DNA from 2 places in the Klenkia sp. AC732 genome. Region 2 is predicted to be linked to the other one. Evidence: riboswitches for the same ligand, from Rfam matches in the RefSeq annotation. Region 2 holds a riboswitch; the other holds the start of a gene.
What was found. Region 2 has a riboswitch for thiamine pyrophosphate ahead of AC0IVP_RS13295 (ECF transporter S component). Riboswitches for the same ligand answer to the same signal wherever they lie in the genome.
Positions count from the first base shown of each region.

Region 1: another riboswitch for thiamine pyrophosphate. It lies ahead of thiM (hydroxyethylthiazole kinase); the one in region 2 lies ahead of AC0IVP_RS13295 (ECF transporter S component).

Region 1 covers NZ_CEEDOS010000010.1:15,550-18,945, reverse strand. Annotated here, with positions in the region: gene AC0IVP_RS06485 (flotillin family protein) at 1-764, opposite strand, end outside; gene AC0IVP_RS06480 (hypothetical protein) at 761-1,324, opposite strand; TPP riboswitch at 1,450-1,545, shown strand; gene thiM (hydroxyethylthiazole kinase) at 1,528-2,343, shown strand; gene thiE (thiamine phosphate synthase) at 2,340-2,990, shown strand; gene thiD (bifunctional hydroxymethylpyrimidine kinase/phosphomethylpyrimidine kinase) at 2,987-3,396, shown strand, end outside.
Region 2 covers NZ_CEEDOS010000025.1:6,052-9,447, reverse strand. Annotated here, with positions in the region: gene AC0IVP_RS13300 (ABC transporter ATP-binding protein) at 1-1,294, opposite strand, end outside; gene AC0IVP_RS13295 (ECF transporter S component) at 1,362-1,976, opposite strand; TPP riboswitch at 1,976-2,080, opposite strand; gene AC0IVP_RS13290 (GGDEF domain-containing protein) at 2,113-3,192, opposite strand; gene fabG (3-oxoacyl-ACP reductase FabG) at 3,373-3,396, shown strand, end outside.

The sequences.
Region 1 (3,396 bases), on a different contig from region 2:
TTGGCGGCGTCGGTCTCCGCGGCGATCTCGGACTGCTTGAGCGCCAACTGGCGCTGGGAGACCGCGATGGCCTCGTCGGCGAGCAGCTGCTCCTGCTGCGCGGCCTGGCGGGCGCGGGCCTCGGCGATCGAGGCCTCCTTGAGCACCCGGGCGGCCTCGGGGCGGCCCAGGTCGGCCAGGTAGGTGCCTTCGGCCTGGATGTCCTGCAGCTGGAAGGTGTCCAGCACCAGGCCCTGGCCGGTCAGGGAGGACTCGGCCTCCTCGGCGACGGCGGAGGCGAAGGCCGCGCGGTCGCGGATGATCTCCTCGATGGTCAGCCGGCCCACGATCGAGCGCAGCGCACCGGCGAGCACCTCGGAGGTGAAGGTGTCGATGCCGCCCTGCTGGTTCAGGAAGCGCTGGGCGGCGGCCCGGATCGAGGACTCGTTGCCCCCGACCTTGACGATCGCCACGCCCTCCAGGTCGCACTTGACGCCCTGCTTGCTCACCGCGCCGCGGATGCCGACCGGGATGCGCCGGCTGGACAGGTCGATGGAGTGCAGCTTCTGGACCACCGGCAGCACGAAGACGCTGGCGCCCATGACGACCTTCTGGCCCGACATGTCCCGGCTGACGGCGCCGTCGGCGGCGGTGACGGAGCGGCCCTGCCGTCCGGTGACCAGGAAGGCCTGGTTGGGACCGGCCACCTTGATCCGGGACAGCACCAGCAGGACGAGCAGGACCACCAGCACGGCGATGCCGCCGATGGCGTAGAGCAGGGTCACGAAGGTCCTCCACGGAGCTCGGGAGCAGGGGGGTGCGGGTTCTCGGGTGCGGTCGAGACGACCTCCACCGAGGTCGGCGACGGGGTGTCGACGACGTACACGGGCGTGCCGGCGGGCAGCGTGACGTCGCTGCGCGCCGCGTACTTGAGGTGCTGCCCGGCCACGGTCAGCCGGACCTCGCCGTAGCCACCGGCGGGCACGGTGGAGACCACCACGCCCTGGCTGCCCAGCAGGTGGCCGGCGGTGAGCGTGGGTTCGGTGGGCATGTCGCGCAGGCCCGCGGACAGCTTGACCGCGCCGGCGGCGAGGGGGAGCGCGACGACCAGACCGGCCACCAGGCACAGCAGCACGGTGACGACGCCGGGCAGCCGGGGGAGCAGCGCGGACGCCGCGGCGCCGCCGAAGCCGACGCCGCCCAGGCCGGCGGCCAGCGCGGGGACGGAGAACGGGCCGTCGACGTCGCCGCCGAACTCACCGATCTCCCCGACCACCAGGGACAGCACGAGGACGACGATCCCCAGCCCGCCCACGGCCAGGAACGTCACTGCGATCGGGTCCAACCGTGCCCCTTCCCGTGTGTGGTCCCCCCACCCTCACAGCCCGGTCCCGGTCGATCAAGCACGGGACCGTCTCGGTGGACGGACCTCACCCCTGTGGACGACGTCGGGCACGCCCTGCCAGGATCGGTGTCGACACGGGGTGTCCCGACCGCGGGACTGAGAGCACACCCGTCGAACCTGCTCCAGCTGACACTGGCGAAGGGATGTCGACCCTGATGGACGCTGCCGACCTGCGGGCTGCCCGCACCGCGCTGACCGACTCCGCACCACTCGTGCACTGCCTGACCAACACCGTCGTCCAGATGATCACCGCGAACGCGCTGCTGGCGGTGGGCGCCGCGCCGGCGATGGTGGACGCCCCCGAGGAGGCGGCCGGGTTCGCCGCCGTCGCCTCGGCGTTGCTGGTCAACGTGGGCACCGTCAACGCCCGGACGGCGGAGGCGATGCGGCTGGCCGCCCGGTCCGCCGGGGACGCCGGCACCCCGTGGGTGCTGGACCCGGTGGCGGTGGGCGGGCTGCCGTTCCGCACCGGACTGGCCGCCGAGCTGGTGCAGCTGCGCCCGGCCGTGGTCCGGGGCAACGCCTCGGAGGTGCTCGCCCTGGCCGGTGCGGGCGCCGGTGGGCGCGGCGTGGACAGCACCCACAGCACCGACGACGCACTGGAGGCCGCGGCCGACCTGGCCCGGCGGACCGGCGGCGTGGTCGCGGTCAGCGGGGAGGTCGACGTCGTCACCGACGGCACCACGACGGTCCGGGTCGGCGGCGGGCACGTGCTGCTGACCCGCACCACCGGCGCCGGCTGCGCCCTCGGCGCGCTCACCGCGGCCTACGTCGCGGCGACCGGCTCCCCGCTGCTGGGCGCGGTGGCCGCGCACGCGCACGTCGCGGTGGCCGCCGAGCGGGCCGCGGCCACCGCCGCCGGGCCCGGCAGCTTCGCGATCGCCTGGCTGGACGCCCTGGACGCCGTCGGCCCCGACGACCTCGCCGCCGCTGACCTCGCCGCCGCCGACCTCCGATGAGGTTCGACCCCACCCTCTACCTGGTCACGGACACCGCGTTGTGCGCCCCCCGGTCGGTGCCCGAGGTGGTCGCCGCCGCGGCCGCCGGTGGGGTGACCGCCGTCCAGGTGCGGGACAAGACGGCCTCGCGCCGGGAGCTGCTGGAGCTGACCCGGGCCGTGCGGGCGGCGCTGACCGACCGGCCCGACGTCGCGGTGGTGGTCGACGACGCGGTCGACGTCGCCCTGCTGGCCGGCGCGGACGGCGTGCACCTGGGCCAGGACGACCTGCCGGTCACCGAGGTGCGGGCGCTGGCCCCGCACCTGCACCTGGGCCTGTCGATCGGCTCGGCCGCGGACCTCGACGCCGCCCTCGTGCTGCCCGCCGGCACGGTGGACCTGGTCGGGCTGTCCCCGCTGTGGTCCACCCCGACCAAGCCCGACGCCGGTCCCGAGCTGGGCCTGGACGGCGTGCGGGAGCTGGCCGCCCGGGCACGGACCGCCGGGATCGCCGCGGTGGCGATCGGCGGCATCCACGCCGACCGGGTCGCCGAGGTGTCTGCGACCGGGGTCGACGGGGTGTGCGTGGTGTCCGACGTCTGCGCCGCGGCCGACCCCCGGGCCGCCGCCGCGCAGCTGCGCCGGGCGCTGACCGGGGTGCCGGCGTGAGCGCCCGGGTGGCGTTGACCATCGCGGGCTCGGACCCCAGTGGTGGTGCCGGCATCCAGGCCGACCTGGCCACCTTCGCCGGGCGCACCACCTACGGCACCGCGGTGCTGACCGCGCTCACCGCGCAGAACACCCACGGCGTCACCGGCGTGCACCCGGTACCGGCGCCGTTCGTCAGCCAGCAGCTGGAGACCCTGCTCGACGACGTCACCGTGCACGCCGCCAAGACCGGGATGCTCGGCTCGGCGGCCGTGGTGCACGCCGTCGTCGACGTGCTCACCCGGCGGTCGGTCGGCCCGCTGGTCGTCGACCCGGTGATGGTCGCGACCAGCGGGGACCAGCTGATCGACGACGACGCCGTGGACGCCGTCCGGACGGCACTGCTGCCCATCGCCGACCTGGTGAC
Region 2 (3,396 bases):
CCCGCCAGGTGACTGCGTCCTGGCCGAACGTCGGCTCGTCCAGGACCAGCACCTGGGGGGCGGTGGCCAGCGCGGTGGCCACCGACAGCCGGCGCTGCTGCCCGCCGGAGAGGGTGAAGGGGTTGGCGTCGGCGAACGGGGTCAGCCCGAGCCGCTCCAGCAGCTCCTCCGCGCGGGCCCGGGCCGCGGTGGACCCGGCGCCCGAGCGCAGCGGGCCCAGCTCCAGCTCGTCGCGCAGCCGCCCGGTGAGGAACTGGTGCTCGGGCTGCTGGAAGACCGTCCCGATGCGGGTGACCAGCTCCCCGGCCCGCCACCGGTGCGGCTCCCGGACCCCGCGGGCGGCCAGCTCCGCCGAGGCGACGACCCGGCCGGTCGAGGGTGCCCGCAGCCCGGCCAGCAGCAGGGCCAGCGTGGACTTGCCGGTGCCGTTGGGCCCGGTCACCGCCGTGACGGCGGCCGCGGGGAGCTCCAGGTCGGTGGGCGCCAGCGAGGGCTGCTGCGCCCCGCGGTGGGTGAAACCGGCCGCCGCTGCCGCCAGCCGGGGGGAGGAGCGTGGATCAGGGTCCCTGGTCCACGTCCGTCCTCCCTCACCACATCTCGTCGAGGAGGACGGACTCTGATCAGGGACCCTGATCCACGCTCCCGGGCGCGACAGGTCCAGCCCCGCCGTCCGGGGCGCCGGCGTCCACCCCGGACTGTGCTCGATGAGCCCGCCGTCGACCACCTCCACCACCCGGTCCACCAGCGGCAGCCAGGGCGCTGCGTCGTGGTCGATGACGAGCAGCGTCGTCCGGCGGTCGGCGACGGCGCGCGCCACCGCCGTCCGGACGACGTCGGAGCCGGCCGGGTCCAGCTGGGCGGTCGGCTCGTCGAGCAGCAGCAGCCCGGGACGGCGGGCCAGCGCGCCGGCCAGCACCAGCCGCTGCTTCTCCCCGCCGGACAGCGCCTGGGTGGGGCGCTCCCGGCCGTACCGCCAGCCCACGGTGGCCAGCGCCTCGTCGACCCGCGGCCAGATGAGCGCGGCCGGCAGCCCGGCGTTCTCCAGGCCGAAGGCGACGTCGTCCCCGGCGCGGGTCATCACCAGCTGGCTGTCGGGGTCCTGCAGCAGCAGGCCCAACCGGTCGCGGGCGTCGGCGGGGGAGCGGTCGTCGACGGTGAGCTCACCGGTGACCTCGGCGGCCTCGGGGTCCAGCAGCCCGGCCAGGACGGCGAACAGCGTGGACTTGCCGGCCCCGGAGCGGCCGGTGACCAGCACCCGCTCGCCGGGGGCGACGTCCAGGTCGACGCCGGTCAGCGCCCAGGCGAGCCGGGAGGCGTGCCGGACCGCCAGGCCCCGTGCCCGGACCGCGACCGGGCCGTGCTCAGACGCGGCTGCGCCCGGAGGCGAAGGAGCTCAGCGCGCCGGTGCGGGCCAGGGCCCGGACCAGCAGCAGCCCGAGCACCCCGGCGATCAGCACGCTGCTGATCACGGTCAGCACGGTGTAGGGCAGCTGGTAGGCCCAGAAGCCCAGGTCGGCGTAGTAGAGCGAGTTGTCCAGCACCGAGGTCGAGAGCCCCGCCGTGACCGCGGCCAGCACCGCGGTGCCCCAGCCGAAGGTGCGGTAGCGGGTGAGGGCGAAGCCCAACTCGGCGCCCAGGCCCTGGACCAGGCCGTACACCACGATGATCCCGCCGTAGGGCGAGGCGAGCAGGCTGACCGCGGCGGCCAGCGTGGAGGCGAAGGTGGCCGCGCCGGGCTTGCGCACCAGCAGGCCGGCGACCAGGCCGGGCAGCAGGTAGACGCCGTTCATCAGGCCCTGCACGGGCGGGAAGAAGGAGAACGCGCTGCCCACGGTCGAGTTGAGCAGGTTCCACAGGATGAAGACGACACCGAACGCGACGCCCAGCACGGCGGTCGTGACGATGTCGACGGTGCGCCAGGAGCGGCGCGGCGCGGCCTCGGTGGCAGCGGTCGGACGGGTGACCTCAGCGGTCATGGTGCTCTCTCCAGACTCCCTACGCCGGCATGACCCGGTTCAGGTTCGAGGGTCTGCGGTCTCCCGCACTCTCAGCGCCTCCTGGCGCTCCCCTGTCGGTGTGTTCTGTTGTGCCGCAGAGACTACGCACGCCGGCTCAGCCGGACACGCCGGCCCGGACGGCGTCGGCCCCGGCAGGGCGCTCCCGTGGCCATTCCGCGAGGACGACGCGGTCGCGCCCGCCACGCTTGGCGGCGTAGAGGCAGGCGTCGGCCGCCTGTACCGCGGCTTCGAGCTCGGCACCGACCAGCCCGTCGGGCGGGGGTCCGGCGAGGGTGACGACGCCGATGCTGACGGTGGCCGACCAGTCGGCCATCCACTCCGCGGCCCGCACCCGGAGCGTCTCCGCGTAGGCGCCGGCCCGGTCGGCCGGGGTCGTGGACAGGACGAGGAACTCCTCGCCGCCCAGCCGGACCACGACGTCCTCGTCCCGGGTCTCGGCGGCCAGCCCGGCCGCGAACCGCCGGAGCAGCTCGTCCCCGGCGGCGTGGCCGAGGGTGTCGTTGACGGTCTTGAAGCGGTCGATGTCCAGGACGGCCACCGTGGTGGTGCCCGGCGTGCCGCCGGCGGTGGCGGCGACCCGGTCCTGCAGGGCGCGCCGGTTGAGCAGGCCGGTGAGCGGGTCGGTCACGGTCTGCCGGTGGAGCGCCTCGAGGGCGCTGCCCAGTCGGTGGCGCAGCCGCAGGACGACCTCCGTGGTCCCCAGGAAGGCCAGCAGCGGCAGGGCGACCAGCGTCAGCCACTGCAGCGGGTCGCTGGTGATGGCGCCCATGGCCGCCCCGGTGCAGGCGGTCAGCGTCACCATGGCCGCCCGGCTCGCCGCCCGGGACAGGTACACGGCCGCGTAGACGGCGTTGGGCAACAGCAGGACGACGTTCAGCATCCCGCCGGCGCGGCTCTGGTTGGCCAGCACCGAGAGGAGCACCAGCCCCATCAGGCAGCAGACGAGCAGACCCAGCACGGCGTCGGACCAGTCACGGCCGACGGTGAGCAGGGCCAGGGCGGTCAGTGCCGCCGCCCCGAGGACGGCGAGGAAGACCGCCGTCCAGGCGCCGGGGCGCAGCGTCGTCGGGTCCAGCAGGGCGAGCAGCCCGATCGCTGCCGACGCGCCCACCAGGGCCGCGAGGACCCGGGTGCGGCCGGCGTCGGGCCGGCCAGGGGGCGTCGGGTGCGGCACGGGAGGGCTCCGTCGGTGGTGTGCGGGGGGACCGGTCGGTTCCCCATCGGCCACCGGACCCGGGTCCGCGACCCTGACCTGGGCCTTCCCACCCGCCCGGGTGGTGCCGCGCGGGCGCGCAGGTGAGGCTGGTAGAGATCAGCGCAGACGTTCTACTCACCAGTAGCAGAGGAGCAGGCAATGGCGCAGGCACAGCGGACGGCG